Oceanicoccus sp. KOV_DT_Chl: one gene and its partner. The protein of the gene in region 2 interacts with the protein of the main gene of each other region in a pairwise test. Links are inferred from orthologs where the notes say so. Each region holds a gene or a part of one and is shown on either strand. Other genes may lie near its edges. The genes, in order: clpB and UNITIG_RS05360.

Region 1 (7,599 bases), on a different replicon or contig from region 2:
CCCCAGCATGCCAATAAACTGGCGATCAGTAGCTGGATAGCCTCCAAGCCCCATCAATGTATTGGTCACGGGGAAGTTCAACTCACGAGCTAACTCAGTCAACAAGCCACTGGCATTACCCTGCACCACACCACCACCGGTGTAAATTACCGGACGCTTAGCCCCAAGCAACAACTGTATAGCCTTCTTAATTTGTCCTGAGTGACCACGGGTCGCAGGGGTATAAGAGCGCAGCTTAATTTTCTCTGGATACTGGTACTCGAACTTCTCAACCGGATTAGTAATATCCTTAGGAATATCAATAACCACAGGCCCTGGGCGTCCAGTTGATGCCAGATAGAAAGCGGTCTTGATAGTCTCAGGTATATCAGCTGCCTTCTTGACTAAAAAGCTGTGTTTGACGATAGGACGAGAAATCCCCACCATATCGGTTTCCTGAAAGGCATCCCCACCAATCAAATGACTTTGCACTTGACCAGAAATCACCACCATCGGAATAGAGTCCATATAAGCGGTCGCGATGCCAGTAATGGCATTGGTCGCTCCAGGCCCTGAGGTGACTAATACCACTCCCGGCTTGCCAGTCGCGCGAGCATAAGCATCAGCCGCGTGCGTCGCCGCCTGTTCATGCCGTACTAAAATGTGGGGGATTTTACTGCGTTGAAACAACGCATCATAAATATGTAAAACCGAGCCGCCCGGGTAACCGAAGATAAACTCAACACCCTCATCTTCCAAAGACTGGGCGACCATTTCGCCGCCAGATAACATTTCCACCGAGTCATACCTCTAGTAAAAGAACCAATGAATGCCCATTAGGGATCATTCACAAGCCTAATCAGTATAAAAAATATGAGATGCAACGACCCAGTACGGTACTTTCAGCCCGACAGCAGAAACTGTGGACGCTAAAAGCAATACCATGTCAGGAGGATGCAAACCTCACAACCAAAACCAGTGTCTCCCTAGACTGGGAACACACCAGGCGATAACGCCATAGACAGTGGCTACTGTCATTGCCAAACCGCTTTACCTCTAGTGTAGAAGAAGCAAAACTGCCTTGGCGGCATTCTCGCAACACAGGTCGTGTGTCTGCAGAGTGAAGGGAGCGTCCCGTAGCCAGTGCCGGTAAGCAAAGGCTCGACGCTGATAACAGTTACCGGTAAGTAACTCCTATCGGCCATCAACTTTCGAGGAGTGCAATTCTGAATGAAGATCACACAATGTCAACTATTTGGCTTCAAAATCTTCACATTGTTAAAATTTTTACGTGTTAACCCGCAAATCTTACTCTTATCCCTTTCTAAAATGAGGTTCTTTGCCATAATTGTGGCTGAACCAACTTTATTGATGATTTAGGAATTACGTTCACCATGAGCTTAACTCAACATTTGCTATTTTTAGTAACCACCCTGTGTCTGCTGGCAGCCCTCTCTTTGCAGGCAGCCCCTAACGGCCTTTATCGCTGGACCGACGCTGATGGCACGGTGCAATACTCTGATTACCCCCCGGAAGGTGTCGAGGCAGAATTTATTAAATACACCGGAGCCAGCTCGCAAGGCAAGTCATCTACCACTGAAAAAAAGACTGAAACAGCGGAAACAGCCGCCAATCAGGGTGCTGAGCCCAGCAAACTGGAAGTGATGCCTGACAAAGACCCGGTTTTATGCAAGCAAGCCCAAGCCAACCTGAAGGCGCTGGAAGGCGCTCGTATCCGTATCACCGAACCCGATGGCAGTAAGCGCTTCCTGACAGAAGAGGAAAAAGAAGGCCAGCGCGAGAACGCACGTAAATTTATCAAGATTAACTGCTAGCAAACATTCCGTTCCCAGCAGTAGCCAGCTATCAAAAAAAGCCCGAATGATTCGGGCTTTGTTAGCTTCTAAATAAGACTCACTAATCCAGTACTAGCTGAATTGTATTTCTCCATCAGCACTCAACCCACTGTGGATGACATCACCAGCAACAAAGCGCCCTTGTAATATTGCCTGCGCCAAAGGGTTTTCCAAATATTGCTGTATCGCACGCTTAAGCGGCCTTGCACCATATACCGGATCGAACCCCATCGTCGCTAACTTATCCATTACTGCATCGCTAATATCCAGCTTTAAATCACGGTCCTGTAAACGCTGCCGCAGATAATCAATTTGTATATCTGCAATACCCCGGATTTGCTGCTGACCCAGCGGATGAAATACCACTGTCTCATCGATGCGGTTAATAAACTCCGGTCTAAAGTGCCCACCAACGACCTCCATGACTGATGCTTTCATCGCTTCATAATTACTTTCACTCGACAATTGCTGGATCAAATCCGAGCCCAGATTCGAAGTCATCACAATAACCGTATTGCGAAAATCTACCGTGCGCCCTTGGCCATCGGTTAAACGACCATCATCCAGTACCTGCAACAGAACATTAAATACATCAGCATGAGCCTTTTCGATCTCATCCAGTAATAACACCGAATATGGGCGCCGACGTACCGCCTCCGTTAGATAGCCACCCTCTTCATAACCAACATAACCTGGAGGTGCGCCGATCAATCGTGCGACCGAATGTTTTTCCATAAACTCAGACATATCAATGCGCACCATCGCATCAGTACTATCAAATAAAAACATCGCCAGCGCTTTGCATAACTCCGTTTTACCGACACCGGTTGGCCCCAAAAACAGGAAGGAACCATTAGGGCGATTTGGATCAGATAAACCCGCTCGGGAACGGCGCACGGCATTGGACACAGACACCACCGCTTCACTCTGCCCGATAACCCTTTCACTTAAGGCCTGTTCCATCTTTAATAACTTATCGCGCTCACCCTCAAGCATTTTTGACACAGGGATACCGGTCCAGCGAGAGACAACTTCCGCAACTTCTTCTTCGGTTACCTTATTGCGCAACAGTGTCATTTCCATCATTTCTGCCTGCCCCGCCATATCCAGAGTTTTTTCCAACTCGGGAATAACACCGTATTGCAGTTCAGACATTTTGGTAAGATCACTCGCACGTCTTGCCGACTCCAAATCCAGACGTGCCTGTTCCAAATCACTTTTAATTTGTTGCGAACCCTGTAAAGCCGCTTTTTCCGCTTTCCATATTTCTTCCAGGTCAGCAAATTCCCTTTCCGCTTTTTCAATATCGGCGCTCAGAATCTCAACCTGCTTTTTAGCCGCGGCATCGGTGTCTTTTTTAACCGCTTCGCGCTGAATTTTTAGCTGAATTAAACGCCGCTCCAAACGATCCATATCTTCCGGCTTGGAATCAATTTCCATCCGAATGCGGCTACCCGCTTCATCAATCAAATCGATGGCTTTATCCGGTAACTGACGGTCAGTGATATAACGCTGGGACAATTTTGCTGCTGCAATAATAGCGGAATCAGTGATATCCACACCATGATGCACTTCATAACGCTCTTTTAATCCACGCAAAATAGCAATGGTATCTTCTTCATTTGGCTCATCGACCAATACTTTTTGAAATCGACGTTCGAGCGCGGCATCTTTTTCCAAATACTTGCGATATTCATCCAGTGTTGTAGCACCCACACAGTGTAATTCACCACGCGCCAGTGCAGGCTTAAGCATATTACCGGCATCCATAGCGCCATCGGACTTGCCAGCTCCCACCATGGTATGTAACTCGTCGATAAATAAAATGATACGACCTTCATGCTTGGCCAATTCATTCAGCACAGCTTTTAAACGTTCTTCAAATTCACCACGAAATTTTGCGCCAGCTAACAGTGAGCCTAAATCCAGCGACAGCACACGCTTGTCTTTTAAACCTTCCGGTACCTCTCCATTAATAATGCGCTGCGCCAAACCTTCTACAATAGCGGTCTTACCAACACCTGGCTCACCAATTAAAACCGGGTTGTTTTTAGTGCGGCGTTGCAATACCTGAATCGTGCGACGAATTTCATCATCACGGCCAATAACCGGATCTAATTTACCCTCTTCAGCTCGCGCGGTTAAATCAACGGTGTATTTATCCAGCGCCTGACGATTTTCCTCAGCGGCAGGATCATTCACCGAATCGCCACCGCGAACGGAAGCTATCGCCGCCATCAAATTTTGTTTATTAAGACCTGCTGCTAGCAATAATTTGCTGGCGATAGTATTTGCATCCAGCATCGCCTGAATGACGATTTCTGACGACACATAAGCATCATTATTTTGCTGTGATATTTTGTCCGCCAGATTCAGTACTCGCCCCAAATCATTGGACATATGCACATCACCATCGCTACCGGTGACCGTAGGAAGTTGGGACAACTCTTGCTGAATAGCTTTGGAAAGTGTCGCGACATTGACCCCGGCCTGGACTAATAACGGCCGCACCGAATTGCTTTTTTGTTCAAGCAAAGCTGATAGCAAATGTACCACATCAATAAAATTATGATCTTTACCCAAAGCCAAAGACTGTGCATCAGACAAAGCGATTTGTAACTGATTAGTCAAACGATCCATACGCATTGGCACTACCTCACTACCCAGTAAATGACGGCTCATCACCGCCAACTATTTGATAAGCATTAGATGAGGCCAAATAAGTGTATTTCAAGTTGTAAATATTGATATAAATCAGGGTTATTGCTGTGCAGCTAATTTGTAAATCAGCGTAGCCATACGACCCGTCGCACCATCACGTCGATAAGAATAAAACTGTTGTTGATCTTTATAGCTACAGTATTGCCCACCATAAATATGTTTCATCCCTGCAGCCTCCAACCTTAAACGGGCCAACTGATAAAGGTCGGCGTAATAATGATTGGATTTGTCAGGATTAACGGTAAACGCTTGTTCAGCGAGGCTTAGCATAGCAGCCGCATCAAGGAACTGCGCCCTCACCTCCGCACCTACCTCAAAATGCTGTGGCCCTATCGCTGGCCCCAGCCAGGCCAGTATATGTTCACGAGACTGGGTAAAGGTCGCCAACGTTTCTTCCAGTACCCCAGCCACCAACCCCCGCCAACCCGCATGCGCCGCCGCTACTTGCTGGCCAGATGTATCACAAAAAAGCACCGGTAAACAATCCGCAGTCATTACTGCACAAGCCAGCCCCGCTTGCCGGGTAAAGCTGGCATCGGCAGTTTTATCCCCGTCCACAGCGGCTATAACCACATCGATACCATGCACTTGATTCAGCCACTGGATCTGCTCCAACCCCCCACAATGCTGTAAAAGCTTCTTTCGATTAGCTGCCACTAGCGACGACTTATCACCCACATGCCGGGCAAGATTAAACTGATCAAACGGTGGGGCGCTCACGCCACCTAGCCGGCTAGTCGTTAATGCAATAACGGAGGGCGGCGCGGCCACTCTGGCGTAATAAAACTTTCAGGCGCTAAACTAATCGTGTTCATGCATGGTCTTCTCGCTCCAGCAGCGCCAGTAGCTCCACCATATCGTCAGCCAAAGGTACTTCCCAACTGACGTCTTCATTGCTTACCGGATGAATTAACGATAAGCGCCTGGCATGCAAGGCTTGCCGACCAAAATCCCGCAAGCCGCTTAACAGCTCTTCACTGGCGCCTTTCGGTATTCTGGGCCTACCCGCATACAACTGATCACCGACTAAAGGATGTTTGATATGCGCCATATGTACCCTGATTTGATGGGTACGACCGGTTTCCAACATGCAGCGGATATGACAATGGCTGGTAAAACGTTGTAGCAGACGATAATGAGTAATGGCTTCTTTACCTCCCAGTTTGACCACCGCCATTTTTTGGCGCTGCTTGGGGTGACGACCAATATCTGCGGTGACACTGCCACCACCGGTCATAGTCCCAAATACCACCGCTTCATACTCACGGCTCACTGTGCGCGCCTGTAATTGATTAACCAGATGATTCTGTGCCTGCAGCGTTTTGGCCACCACCATTAGACCGCTGGTATCTTTATCCAGGCGGTGCACAATACCAGCTCGAGGAACACTGGCTAAGTCCGGCGCATGGGCCAATAGTGCATTTAGCAAGGTGCCACTGGCATGACCAGCAGCGGGATGCACCACTAGCCCTACCGGCTTGTTTATAACCAATAACGCATCATCTTCGTAGATCACTTCTAGCGCAATATCTTCAGCCAGCCATCGCTCTTCATTTTCAACTTCAGCCCGCAATACCAGTTGTTCGCCTGACAGCAACTTATCCCTTGGCTTTTTCACTGCGCCATCGACGGTTAACTCGCCACTTTTAATCCACAATTGCAATCTAGCCCGTGAGTAATCAGGAAATAACTGCGCCGCAACCTGATCCAAACGATTGCCGGAACAGGTCTCAGGTACTTCAGCGGCTAACTCTATTGTTTCTGCCATTGGCAATAATTCCCCATATAATCACTGACACCATCACGCAACAGCGTCTAAATTCTAGCTACGCAAGCATGGCTGTGGTTAAATAGCCGCCTGCACCTTTTGCCTGTCACAAACGGGCTATTGTATATGAATGCTTGGAAACCGTTTAATGAACATCACTGCTAGAGCCCTTTTTATCACTCTATTATTCACAATAGGGCTGATGGGCTGCTCATCTGACGATGATCGCCCTCAAGACATGACCGAAAAAGAGCTGTATCAACAAGCTCAAGAAAACCTGAAAGATGAAAGTTTTCAGTCCGCAGTAAGAAATCTGCAATTACTTGAGGCCCGCTACCCATTCGGCCCTTATGCTGAACAAGCGCAATTGGAAATTATCTTCGCCTATTACCGTAGCTTTGAACCCGAAGCGGCGATCGCAGCCGCCGACCGGTTTGTGCGTTTGCACCCGCAGCACCCTAATGTTGATTATGCTTTCTATATGAAAGGGCTATCAAACTATATTGATGGTGAAGGCTTTTTAGACCGTTTCTTACCTACCGACATGACGCAACGGGACCCCGGTGCAGCGCTACAGTCTTTCGAAGATTTCCGCCAGTTGCTCTACCGCTTTCCCGATAGCCCCTATGCCGCAGATGCTAAAGCACGAATGACTTATCTGCGTGCACGCCTGGCCCGCTATGAAATTAATGTCGCCAACTATTATTTCAAGCGCGGCGCTTATCTCGCAGCAGCCAATCGGGGCCGGTACGTTGTAGAAAACTTTCCACAAACTCCTGCTATACCGGATGCCTTAGCTGTCATGGTGCAAGCTTACAAATTACTAGGGCTGGATGAATTAGCTGAAAAATCACTCACTGTTTTGCACAGCAACTATCCCAAACACCCCTCGCTGGATAAAAACGGGCAGTTCATCGACAAATTTACCCTTGCCGAATCCAAACGCTCCTGGGTGAATGTCGCAACGCTGGGTATATTTGACCATAGCGCGCCACCTAAATTTGATAACCGCGCGGAATATCTGATTCGCTAATAGCTAGAAAAATCGCTACCAACAGGATGTGGGTAGCGAGTAAAAGATCCACCTCCTCACAAACTTGCCAAGGAAGGTCAAATGAACCTGAACTACTTTCTCTTATTCATCATCTATTGCTTGTTCCCATTATTCCTACACGCAGCTGATCAGCCCGCGTTATTGCTTGCTGGAAACTATCATCAAGACATCAAGCTGGAACAGTATTGGGTCAGTGAAAAATATGACGGTATTCGAGCCTA
Region 2 (7,246 bases):
ACACCAACAATATTTCCAGCTAAGCCGTGAGTCTCTGCTAATAAATACCATACTGATGGGTCATTAGGTTTACGTCTGGAATGTGTCAGCAGCAATGCTTCCGCTTTATGTGCTTGATTGGCTGCTAGTAACGCTTTAGCCATGGTCATGGTTAGCGGGTGATTGCCGGGAGTGAGGTCCAGATTTTCAGACAGTATCGAGATTGCTTCTTGTAGTTTGCCTGCTGCCATATCGAGCTCTGCTTGCGCAACTACATAACTAATTTCATGGGGGGCGGTTTTTAGCAGCAGATTTAATCGCTGTTGGGCTTCCTCAAATTCTCCATTTGCAGTCAGTGCCAGCACCAGTCCATATTGATTGGCATCAGGGTGATAACGACTGTCGGCAAGTTTACTACGAAACTGTTTTACGGCTTCTTTGGGGTTGGTAATAAAGCTCAACGCAACCCGTGCTTGCATAAGGTGGTAGATGGGATTGTCGCTGTACATTTTTTTTGGGTATTGTCTGGCTCTATTGCGTGCATCACTTATTCTGCTTTCTGTTATCGGGTGGGTAAGCAAGAATTCTGGTGGTCGATTGCTGGCGTAGCGATATGTGCGTTGCATAACTTCAAACATGGCGGCGGCACCATTTGGGTCCATGTTTGCCCGTGCCATAGTTTGCATGCCGGCACGGTCGGCTTCTTGTTCATTCAGTCGGCTATAGCGGAGTTGATTTTGCAGGCTAGCCGCTTGGGTGGCTGCGATGGCTGCCATGCCGGAGTCGCCCCCGGCTGTTGCCGCGAGAATGATACCGGCTAGTAGTCCGGCCATGTTCGGTATAGCGTTACGTTTTTGCGCTTCTACGCCGCGGGCAAAATGGCGTTGGCTGAGGTGGGCTAATTCGTGTGACATAACGGATGCAAATTGTGCTTCTGTTTCCGCTTGAAGAATGAGCCCGCTATGGATGCCAATCACCCCCCCGGGTACAGCAAAAGCATTGATAGTACGGTTGTTAACGACAATTAGGTCTAGCCTGCGGTCATCAAGCTCGCTATAGGTAGCGAGTTTGTAGGTGAATTCCTCGACGTAATCCTGCAGCAGTGGGTCTGAGACGATATCCACCCGGCTGCGAAAAGATTTTAGCCAAATCCTGCCGAGCTGGTATTCCTGAGCCAGTGAAATAGTGCCAGAGCTAGAGTCGCCAAGGTCAGGAAGCTCTATTTCGGGCTGGGTTTGTGACAGAGCGGGTATGGCGGAGGCCAATGTTAAAAAAAGAGCCAGCTGTTTTGTTTTTGTAAAAATATTCAATGATCGAGGCTCTGCTTTAGATTGCATGGTGTAATAATCAGTAAGATAGCTGACGATTTGTTCAAACTTTACCTGTTTATGTCACTTTATGCTATCGACCCCGGGGGGGTTATGAGGCTTTCAAAAAGTATTGGATGCAGTAACCCGAAAAAAATTCCATCCGGTTTGTTTGTCACTAAAATCTTGGGTATAGGCTTGGCTGGGGATATAATGCGAACCTTATAATGTAAATACGGTCTCAGAAATTAACTAACCATGGTTGCAACTATCCATCAGCTCGATACCTGTGGTTTAAGCTGTCCAATGCCCTTATTAAAAGCCAAGCAAGCGCTGAATCGAATGAATAGCGGGGAACAGTTGCAGGTGAGCGCAACTGATCAGGGTTCGTGGCGAGATTTTCAGGTGTTTGCCGAACAAAGTGGTCATCTGTTGCTGGATCGGCAGCTCGATAATGGTATCTATCGTTATTTGCTACAGAAAAATAATTTTTACAGTTGTTGCCGTTCCGGCTCAGCTAATTAGCGGAATTTTTATGTTTAAAGTTATCAAAAAGTGGTTAGACCAGATATTTGCTGAAGAGGAATCCATTATTCTGCTGTTGTTAATTGTGGCCAGTTTAGTGCTGTTGATGACGATGGGGGGGTGTTGGCTCCGGTTATTACCAGTATTATTTTGGCTTTTTTGATGCAGGGTTTAATTGCGCAACTAATAGCGCGAAATGTGCCGCAGTGGATGGCTGTCAGTATTGCATTCTTGATTTTTGTGGGGAGTTTTTTCGTCATTTTGTTTGTGGTTTTGCCCTTGGCGTGGAACCAGATGACTAACTTGTTTAATGAGCTGCCGCGTATGTTGTTGCAGTGGCAGCAGCTATTGCTAGTGTTGACAGAGCGGTATCCTGATATTTTTTCTGAGGCTCAAATTCAAGAGTGGATGAAGCTGGCACGTGCTGAATTGGGGCAGTTAGGGCAGCTGCTAGTATCCTTTTCTATAGCAAATCTTCTTAATGTCTTCGGGTTGTTAATTTACCTGGTGCTAGTTCCCATTTTGGTGTTCTTTTTTCTTAAGGATAAGCAGATATTGCTGTTATGGCTAAAGTCTTTTTTGCCTGCTGAACGCCCTATGCTGAGTAAAATATGGCAGGAAATGAATGAGCAGGTAGCCAATTATGTCAGGGGTAAGGCGATTGAAATTCTTATTGTTGGCTCAGTTAGTTATTTGTCCTTTGTAGCGCTGGGGTTAAATTATGCGGCGCTACTCGGCTTGCTAGTAGGCTTGTCTGTAGTGATTCCTTATATTGGCGCGGCAGTGGTTACCTTGCCGGTTTTATTAATTGGTTACTTTCAGTGGGGCTGGGGGGCGGATTTTTTGACCTTATTTATTGTCTATTCTGTGATTCAGGCATTGGATGGTAACGTATTGGTGCCGCTATTATTTTCTGAAGCGGTAAATTTACATCCGGTAGCCATTATTCTTGCTGTGCTGGTTTTTGGTGGGTTCTGGGGGCTGTGGGGGTGTTTTTTGCAATTCCTTTAGCCACCTTAATCAAGGCTGTGTTGAATGCGTGGCCAAAATCCGAGCCATTAAATATCCATACATAGCGATGTTTGCTCTATTTCTCTACTTTAAGTCCGCAGTTTAATTTTACAGGTTGTTTATTATGGCTAAACGTTGGTTTGGTTGGTGTTTATTATTTTCATTTTTCCTGGCGGCCGCTTGTGGTGTTCTCCCCTTAGATAACTCTGCGCAGCAGATTATTAAAAGTGATAATGATACCAGGGAATATAGATATATAGAGTTGCCAAATCAATTAAAGGTGCTGATAGTTTCAGATGTGAATGTTGAAAAGTCGGCTGCCTCGCTGGATGTGCATGTGGGAAGTCAGCAGGATCCAATAGATGCTCAGGGCTTGGCGCATTTTTTGGAGCATATGCTGTTCCTGGGTACCGAAAAATATCCTCAAGCAGGTGATTATCAGCAATACATCAGTGCACATGGTGGCAGCCATAACGCCTATACTTCCTTTGAGCATACCAATTATTTTTTCGATATTTCCCCGGAGTATTTTGAGCAGGGCTTGGATCGGTTTGCACAGTTTTTCATTGCTCCCTTGTTCGATGAAGCATATGTAGAGCGCGAAAAAAATGCTGTGCATTCTGAGTATACGTCGAAAATTAAAGATGAGCAGCGCAGAGGGATAGATGTATTTAAGCAAGTAATCAACCCTCAGCATCCTTTTGCAAAATTAAGTGTGGGTAATTTGGAGACCTTGACTGTCAATGAAGAAACTCAGGCCAGTTTAAGGGCGCAGCTGTTGGATTTTTATCAGCAGTATTACTCTTCGAATTTAATGACTTTGGTCCTGATTGGTAGTGAGTCGCTCGATCAGTTAGAACAAATGGCCCGCAGCCGGTTTTCAGCAATTAAAAATAATAAGACTAACATTGCCGATATTTCAGCGCCGCTAATAGAGTCGCAGCGTCTACCGTTATTGATTGAAGTTAAACCTGAAAAGTCGATGCGTACGTTGTCACTGGCATTTCTTACCGAAGATACGTCGGCCTTTTATGCTGAAAAGCCGTTACATTATCTGGGTAATATCTTGGGGCATGAGGGTAAGGGCAGCTTATTGTCTTATTTAAAGCAGCAGGGGTGGGCTGAAGGACTTAGTGCTGGTCAAGGCATAAAGTATCGTGGTGGTGGCAGCTTTAATATTTCAATAAAGTTGACTGATTCAGGGGCGAAAGATCGCGATAAAGTGATTGAAGCGGTATTCCAGGCGATTAATCGTATTAAAAATTCGCCTAATAAGGCGTGGTTGTTTGCCGAGCAAAAAGCCATTGCTGAACAGCATTTTCGTTATCAGGAAAAACAGGCATCGGCACATTATGCGGTTTCGTTGGCCTCTAATATGCATTACTACCCGCTTGAAGATGTACTGCGGGGTGATTATTTGATGAAGAGCTACAACGCGTTGCTGGTGGAGCGTTTTATAAGTTATTTGACGCCGGAAAATGCCGTTATCACCTTCACTGCTCCCTCGGCAAAGGTTGACCGAACCAGTTATTTCTATCAAACAGATTACAGTGTGGCTAAGGTCGATAACAAAAGGTTGCAGCGCTGGTCAGCTGTTGGAATTAATCAAGCTATTACTCTGCCTGAGAAAAATGCTTTTATTGCAGAACGTTTGGAGATAGTAACTGGGGATTCTCAAAGTGATATTCCTCGTAAGCTCTCGACGGTAGAGGGTGTAAGCTTGTGGTATCGGCAAGATCGGCAATTTAATACACCAAAAGGTAGCGTTTTTGTCAGTTATCGTTCTCCGTTTGCGGCTGATACGATTGAGCACAAAGTCGCTTTGACTTTACTGGTTGACGTGTTGGCAGATGAGTTAAATGAATTTTCCTATGCAGCTACTTTGGCTGGATTAAATTATTCATTACAGCCGCATATGCGGGGACTATCGATTAAAGTTAATGGCTTTAGTGATAAACAGCCTTTATTGCTGAAAAAAGTTTTGCAGGTTTTGTCCCAGCCGCAGTTTGATGCTGAGCGCTTTGCAAATATAAAGCGCGAACACGTCCGGTCGTTAGAGAACAGAAATAAACTACAGCCTTATCATTTAGTGATGGCTGCGTTGCCAGAGTTACTTTATCACCAAACATGGACAGCTGAGCAGCAGCTGGATGTATACCGTAATATCACTCTTGAGGATATTAAGGCTTTCCAACAGCGGCTATTTTCAAAAGGCCAAATTGATATGTTGGTTCACGGAAATTATCAGCAGGCTCAAGCTGAGCAATATGCGAAGCAAGTAGCAATAGCGTTACTGGATAAAAATATAGCAGCTCCACCGGTGTTGATAGCGCAGTTAGCTGAACAAAAATTTTCTCGAAAACTCGAAAGTGATTACGCGGATTCTTCTTATGCGCTCTACATACAGTCAGCATCTACCGATAAGCTGAGTCGTGCGGCCATGGGCGTATCTGCCCAAGTTCTGCGGGCAGACTTTTATACCAAGCTAAGAACAGAGCAGCAGCTTGGATATATTGTTAGCTCAGGTGCCTATCCGCAAATCGATGTGCCTGGAATTTTTTTCCTGGTACAGTCGCCGGTGGCGGGGCCGGTTCAATTGCAGGGAGCGATCGACCGATTTTTAAAGGATCGTCTACAGACATTAGAGGGTGTAACTGTTGCCGAGTTTGAAACTCAGCGCAAAGCAGTATTGTCGCGCTTATCAGAAGCGCCACAAAATTTATTAGATCAGTCTGAGTTGTATTGGCGTGATATTAGCCAAAATTATGAACAATTTGATTTTCGAGCGCAATTAATTGCCGCGATGAAAAGTCTGACCTTTCAGCAGTGGCGTGATTATTTTGTAAATGATGTCATTGAAAACCCTCGCAGGATGGTCATTTTCTCTGAAGGTCAGTTTGTGGAGGCGGGAGAGGTTTCTGGTCAGCCCGTTGTCGATGTTGAAGCGTTTAAAGAGTCGTTACCCAGTTATTCCTTTCAATAAAACTTTATCGCTCATATCCGTGCTGGAATAGTGAAAATTATGTTATTCCAGCTATCCTATGAAGAGGTTCGGACTGCCGCTGCTCGCTAATAAATCAGTGAAAGGTACGGGGGTCTGGTAGTAGCTGCGGCTGATAACTTTATGGGAATACTACACTGTGCAACTGGCTTTAATTGTTGACGATTCTAAAACTGCACGTTTTATGCTACGTAAAATGCTGGATAAGCATCGCATTGAAGTGGCAATGGTTGAATCTGGACAGGAGGCGCTGGACTATCTGCAGCAACATCAGCCCGATGTAATTTTTATGGATCATATGATGCCGGGTATGGATGGTTTTAGTGCAGTAAAAGCTATCAAATCTAATCCTGTCACGGCTAACATTCCCATCGTGATGCATACCACTAAGCAGGGTGATATTTATTTGGGGCAGGCTAAAGCGCTAGGCGCTATTGATATCTTGGCCAAGCCAGCCAAAGATCAGGATTTACTGGCGGTATTGGATAGGGTTAATAGCGATGCAGGCGCCGCTAATCAGGAGATAAGCCAGAATGAGTTAAATCTTGTCGATCAGAATTTGCCGATAGACCCAATGGCGCTCACGGGTGGCATTCCCATAGTGACCCAATCATTCGACAGGCCGTTAGCGGCTCCGCAAGCAGTCGACGTAGAGCCCGAGCCGATGGTTGTTGGGACTTCTTTTTGGGGCTCTGTGCGTCAGTGGTTGGTAGTTGTTATTTGGTTAATGCCTATTCTTTGGTTGTTAAATCTTTATTTTGAACAGCAGCAAGAAATACAGCAGTTTGAGCGGCAACAGGGGTATTTTGTTGAGTCGATCGAGTGGTTGCTTAATCAGCAGCCAGGGTATGATTATGGCGAGTTGCCATTGGCGGGAGATCGCTTGGTGTTGCTCAAAGGCGTGGTTGAGCGCTTGCAGGTGGCAGGTTTTAAAGGTGTGATTCGAATGGAGGGTTATGTGGGGGATTTCTGTTTGTCGCTATTGGCCTTAGGTGATGGCTCCGAGGTGTTTATGTTGCCGGCCGCAGACCTACCGTTACTAGAGTGCGATGTGATAGGTTTGTCTACAGCGCAAGCATTGGCGGCATCCATTGAGCAAAGTGATGAGTTTTCGGAGTATGTTCAGGATCTAGCCGCGATAACCAAAGATATCCGTCTCGAAATGCTTCCGTTCGGTGCCTCAAACCCTCTATTTCCCTACCCTGATGATTTAAGAGGTAATACCAGCGGGGACTGGAATGCTGTTGCGCTGAAAAATAACCGGGTCAAATTTGTGTTGTTGTCAGATTAATGAGTGGCATTTTTGGCCCGATTTTAGAGATTTATCCATTAAATACAGTGAGATAGAGCTATATTTTCTTGAGTTATTCCCAGTATTTATTTAAAAAATGTGCTACGATGTGCCGGTTTTTACGTCGTGCAG

Evidence for each region.
Region 1: the proteins of UNITIG_RS05360 (region 2) and clpB interact in binary tests that used the Escherichia coli proteins (3 or more experiments, as listed by UniProt). The link is inferred for Oceanicoccus sp. KOV_DT_Chl from one-to-one orthologs.

The regions. Positions count from the first base shown.
Region 1 is NZ_FQLF01000005.1:11,201-18,799, forward strand. What follows is about bases 1,695-4,881. They hold clpB (ATP-dependent chaperone ClpB), read right to left. Parts: upstream 4,482-4,881; coding sequence 1,908-4,481; downstream 1,695-1,907. Other genes in these bases: UNITIG_RS17385 (DUF4124 domain-containing protein), read left to right, coding at 1,695-1,814; pgeF (peptidoglycan editing factor PgeF), read right to left, coding at 4,596-4,881. Also shown: UNITIG_RS17380 (acetolactate synthase 3 large subunit), read right to left, coding at 1-777; more of UNITIG_RS17385, read left to right, coding at 1,374-1,694; more of pgeF, read right to left, coding at 4,882-5,276; 23S rRNA pseudouridine(1911/1915/1917) synthase RluD, read right to left, coding at 5,368-6,324; UNITIG_RS17405 (outer membrane protein assembly factor BamD), read left to right, coding at 6,473-7,357; UNITIG_RS17410 (DNA ligase), read left to right, coding at 7,439-7,599. UniProt on the Escherichia coli protein: Part of a stress-induced multi-chaperone system, it is involved in the recovery of the cell from heat-induced damage, in cooperation with DnaK, DnaJ and GrpE. Acts before DnaK, in the processing of protein aggregates.
Region 2 is NZ_FQLF01000002.1:372,451-379,696, reverse strand. Bases 344-3,177 are described here. They hold UNITIG_RS05360 (sulfurtransferase TusA family protein), read left to right. Parts: upstream 344-1,544; coding sequence 1,545-1,811; downstream 1,812-3,177. Other genes in these bases: UNITIG_RS05350 (insulinase family protein), read left to right, coding at 2,947-3,177; UNITIG_RS05355 (AI-2E family transporter), read left to right, coding at 1,935-2,822; UNITIG_RS05370 (M48 family metalloprotease), read right to left, coding at 344-1,289. Also shown: more of UNITIG_RS05370, read right to left, coding at 1-343; more of UNITIG_RS05350, read left to right, coding at 3,178-5,805; UNITIG_RS05345 (PleD family two-component system response regulator), read left to right, coding at 5,963-7,114. UniProt on the Escherichia coli protein: Involved in thiosulfate metabolism.